Regions from separate parts of the Pseudoxanthobacter soli DSM 19599 genome, predicted to be linked through region 1. Evidence: predicted binding sites of a transcription regulator. Region 1 holds the regulator's gene; the other holds the start of a gene.
What was found. The regulator PhoB, encoded in region 1, activates phosphate uptake and scavenging genes when phosphate is short. The targets are predictions, from matches to a motif close to TGTCATNNANCTGTCAT.
Positions count from the first base shown of each region.

Region 1 (2,199 bases):
CTCGATCATCGCCCGCCGCCAGCCGATGGCCCGCGACCTGCGCGAGATCGTCTCGGCGCTGCGTGTTTCGAACGATCTGGAGCGGGTCGGCGATCTCGCCAAGAACATCGCCAAGCGCGTGGTGGCCATGAACGGCCAGTACCAGTCGAAGCGGCTGGTGCTGGGCGTCGAGCACATCTCCGAGATCGCGCTCGAACAGATCAAGACCGTCATCGACGCCTACACCGCCCGCGACGTCGAGGCGGCGGAAGCGGTGCGCAATCGCGACGACGAGATCGACGCGATGTACACCTCGCTGTTCCGCGAACTTCTGACCTACATGATGGAAGACCCGCGCAACATCACGTTCTGCACGCATCTTCTGTTCTGCGCCAAGAACATCGAGCGCATCGGCGACCACGCCACCAACATCGCCGAGAACATCCACTATCTCGTGACCGGCGAGCAGCCCGCGCTCGACCGTCCGAAGCTCGACAACAGCAGCCTGACCTCCGTCGAGTTCGGCAAGGCCGAACAGGCGCGGGCGACGGCGGCGAGCACCGAAACCGGCAAGGCCTGAGGGCCTGCCGGACCCGCAAACCACCCAAGCACATCCGGGAAAGACGCCGATGCCGTCGGTGATGATCGTCGAGGACGAGGAGGCCCTGAGCCTCCTCCTGCGCTACAACCTCGAAGCGGAGGGCTTCGCCGTCGAAGCCTGCATGCGCGGCGACGAGGCCGAAATCCGGCTGCGCGAGAGCCAGCCCGACCTGGTGCTGCTCGACTGGATGCTGCCGGGCCTTTCGGGCATCGAGCTGTGCCGGCGCCTGAGGGCGCGGGAAGAGACCGAGCGGCTGCCGATCATCATGCTCACCGCCCGCGGCGAGGAGGCCGAGCGGGTGCGCGGGCTCGCCATTGGCGCCGACGACTACGTGGTCAAGCCGTTCTCGGTGCCGGAACTGATGGCGCGGGTGCGCGCCATCCTGCGCCGGGCGAAGCCGGAGGTGGTGTCGTCGCAGCTCAAGGCCGGCGACCTCGAACTCGACCGCGAGACCCACCGCGTGCGCCGCGGCGGCCGGGAAATCCACCTCGGCCCGACCGAGTTCCGCCTGCTCGAGTTCCTGATGACCTCCCCCGGCCGCGTGTTCGCCCGCGAGCAGCTGCTGGACGGGGTCTGGGGGCACGACGTCTATGTCGACGAGCGGACGGTGGACGTCCATGTCGGGCGCCTGCGCAAGTCCTTGAACCGCGGCAAGGCCAAGGACCCGATCCGCACCGTGCGCGGCTCCGGCTACGCCTTCGACGACCAGTTCGCGGCGAAGTGAGCCGGCGGCGCACCCTGACGACCGTAAAATCCGCATCCGGGCGGGAATAAAGTCCCCTGCCGGGTGTTTCATCGCGAGGCGGTCCCACTTCGGGGCTGCCGCTGCCTCGACGCGCGGGTTCGCCGGGCCGGGTTGGCCCGCTGCCGCTGCGAGAGGCTCTTGAATCTGGCGCCGCCGCTGAAGGCCCGCATTCGGAGGGTCGCAGGCACGACGCGCCAGTGAAAGGCGCTGCGATGAAATCCCGCTTTGCCGTGCGGTGCGTTGCCCCCGCCCTCATCGTTCTCGCCATCGGCGCCGGCGCCGCCCGCGCGGACGATCTTTCCGGGCTCGCCGGCCGCTATGCCATCGGCACCGGCACCAACGTCGCCTTCTCCGTGGCGGCGTCGGTCGGCCCCGGCATTTCCGGCCGCTTCACCGGCTTTTCCGGCACCATCGATTTCGATCCCGTCCATGCCGAGCGGTCGTCGGTCACGTTCGACGTGAACGCGGCCTCGGTGACGACCGGCATCGCGCTGCTCGACGGCGTGCTGCGGTCCGATGCGGCGTTCAATGCGGACGCCTATCCGGTGATCTCGTTCCGCTCGACGGCGGTGCAGCGCACCGGCCCCGCCAGCGCCGACATCGAGGGGCTGATGACGCTGCGCGGCCAGACGGTGCCGGAGCGCTTCAGCGTGGACCTCACCGGCCACGGTGGCGACAGCGCCGAGTTTCGCGTGACCGGAACGCTGATGCGCACCGCCTTCGGCATGACGGCGGGCTTCCCGGCCTTTTCCGACAAGGTGGTGCTGAACCTCTCGGTCGACGGCCGCCGCCTGAGCGGTGCCCGGCAAGACGACGCCAGGCAAGACGGCGCCAGGCAAGACGGCGCCAGGCAAGACGGCGCCCGGCAGGGATG
Region 1 covers NZ_FRXO01000003.1:92,079-94,277, forward strand. Annotated here, with positions in the region: gene phoU (phosphate signaling complex protein PhoU) at 1-559, shown strand, start outside; gene phoB (phosphate regulon transcriptional regulator PhoB) at 609-1,304, shown strand; gene BUF17_RS08065 (YceI family protein) at 1,538-2,199, shown strand, end outside.

Region 2 (2,199 bases), on a different contig from region 1:
CGCGTGGCAGGCGCGCGGGTCACGGTTGTCGAACGACGGGTCGAGCTTCGCCGGCAGCATGACGATGTAGGTCAGGAACACCGCGGCGGCGATGGTCCAGTCGGCGATGGTCATCGGCGCGATCTCCTGTGAAGGCCCTCGTCCCGCCTGCGGCGGAGGCGGCGTTATCCCGGTCGTTCCGGCGGAGGGCGGCGGAGCCCCCTTGCCGGCTGTCGCATCATGCTACACAAATGTTTCTGATTTGTTCCAGCGCTATTCTTAACTCCCCCGCCTTTCGGCGCCTGCGCCGTCCGGCGGCCGTTCCATAGAAAACAAGAAAGGACGAAGTCCATGATGGATCATGTCGGCATCACCGTCTCCGATTTCGGGCGCTCGATCGCGTTCTATCGCGCGGCGCTCGAACCGCTCGGCATCGCCGTGCAGATGGAGGTGACGCCCGAGATGACCGGCGGCACCGACCGCCACGCGGGCTTCGGCACCGAGGGCAAGCCGTTCTTCTGGATCGGCACGGGCGGGCGCGCGGGCGGCGCGGCCGGAATCCACATCGCCTTCGCCGCGGCGAATCGGGCCGAGGTCGATGCCTTCTACGCGGCGGCGATGGCTGCCGGCGGCAGCGACAACGGCGCCCCCGGCCTTCGGCCGCACTACCACGCCCACTATTACGGCGCGTTCGTGCTCGATCCCGACGGATGCAACATCGAGGCGGTCTGCCACACCCCGCCGGCCTGAGCGGGGTTGGCGCGGCCCACGGCCGACATGGTTGCCGGCGGATGTCATATGTTCGTCTCCTTACGGGACTATCCGACCGGTGCCGCGGCGGCCGGGTTTCTTCCCGGCCGCGGCCCCCTCGTCCCGGCGCTGAGTTGCGGGTCGTGGCGGCTGCCGGCGCCAACCGCCGCCGGCTGTCCGGGGCGGCCATCCCGAGGAGAAATGCCGTGAGTCGCGTGTCGGTGCTGTTTGTCTGCGCCCGCAATGCCGGGCTGAGCATCATGGCCGAGGCCTACCTCAATCATCTCGGCCTGCCGGGTTTCCGTGCCTTCTCCGCCGGCGTGGAGCCGGCCGATACTGTCCATCCGCGCGCGCTGGAGACGCTGGCCGGCGCCGGCCTCTCCACCGAGCGGCTGGAACCGAAGCCGCTGGAACTGTTCGCGTTCGACCTCGCGCCGGAGCCCGACGTGGTGGTGGCGCTCGGCCCGAAGGTGCTCGGCGTCGCCGAGCCGGCGTGGCGCAGTCCGCCCCGGCGGCTGGCGTGGCTGATTGAGGATCCGCTCGGCAAGGGCGGGCGGCGGGCCTTCGCCGAGGCCTATGATGCGGTGCGCCGGCGCGTCGATCACGCGCTCGCCGGCGCGCGGTTCGCTCCGGCCGGCGGCCTGATGGTGCCGGCCTGAGCGATCCCGCTGCGGGGCCTCAGGCGGCCAGCACCTTCTCCGGACTCTTGCAGAGGTCCGCGATGATGCAGCGCTCGCAGAGCGGTCTGCGGGCGACGCAGGTATAGCGGCCGTGCAGGATCAGCCAGTGGTGGGCGTGCTGGCGAAAGCGCGGCGGCACGATGCGCTCCAGCGCTTCCTCCACGGCGTCCGGCGTCTTGCCCGGCGCCAGCAGGATGCGGTTGGCGACGCGAAAGATGTGGGTATCGACCGCGATGGTCGGCTCGCCGAAGGCGACGTTGAGCACCACGTTCGCCGTCTTGCGCCCGACGCCCGGCAGCTCTTCGAGCGCGGCGCGGTTCGCAGGCACCTCGCCGCCATGGCGCTCCACCAGAATGCGCGACAGCGCCACCACGTTCTTCGCCTTGTTGCGGAATAGGCCGATGGTCTTGATCGCGTCGCGCACCCTGTCCTCGCCGAGGGCGAGCATCGCGGCGGGGGTGTCGGCCATGGCGAACAGGCCGCGTGTCGCCTTGTTCACGCCGGCATCCGTCGCCTGGGCGGAGAGAACGACCGCCACCAGCAGCGTGAACGGGTTGGAATAGACGAGCTCGCTGCGCGGATCGGGGTCCGCCGCCTCGAAGCGGGAAAAGATCGCCTCGATCTCGGCCGGGGAATAGGCGGTCACGCCGCCGAGGCTCGCGGCGGTCTCGGCAGCGCGCGTGTTCGCCTTGGCCTTGGTGGGCCTGCGGACGGCGACGGCCGGGGCCGCCGCCGCCGGCTTCAGCGCGGCTTTCGCCACCTTCGGCGAAGCCGCTCCGCTTGCCTTTCG
Region 2 covers NZ_FRXO01000002.1:88,590-90,788, reverse strand. Annotated here, with positions in the region: gene BUF17_RS04890 (MAPEG family protein) at 1-114, opposite strand, end outside; gene BUF17_RS04885 (VOC family protein) at 331-729, shown strand; gene BUF17_RS22840 (arsenate-mycothiol transferase ArsC) at 936-1,388, shown strand; gene nth (endonuclease III) at 1,408-2,199, opposite strand, start outside.
Region 2: BUF17_RS22840 (arsenate-mycothiol transferase ArsC) is a predicted target of PhoB. The motif match lies at 772-788, and genes of this name have one in related genera.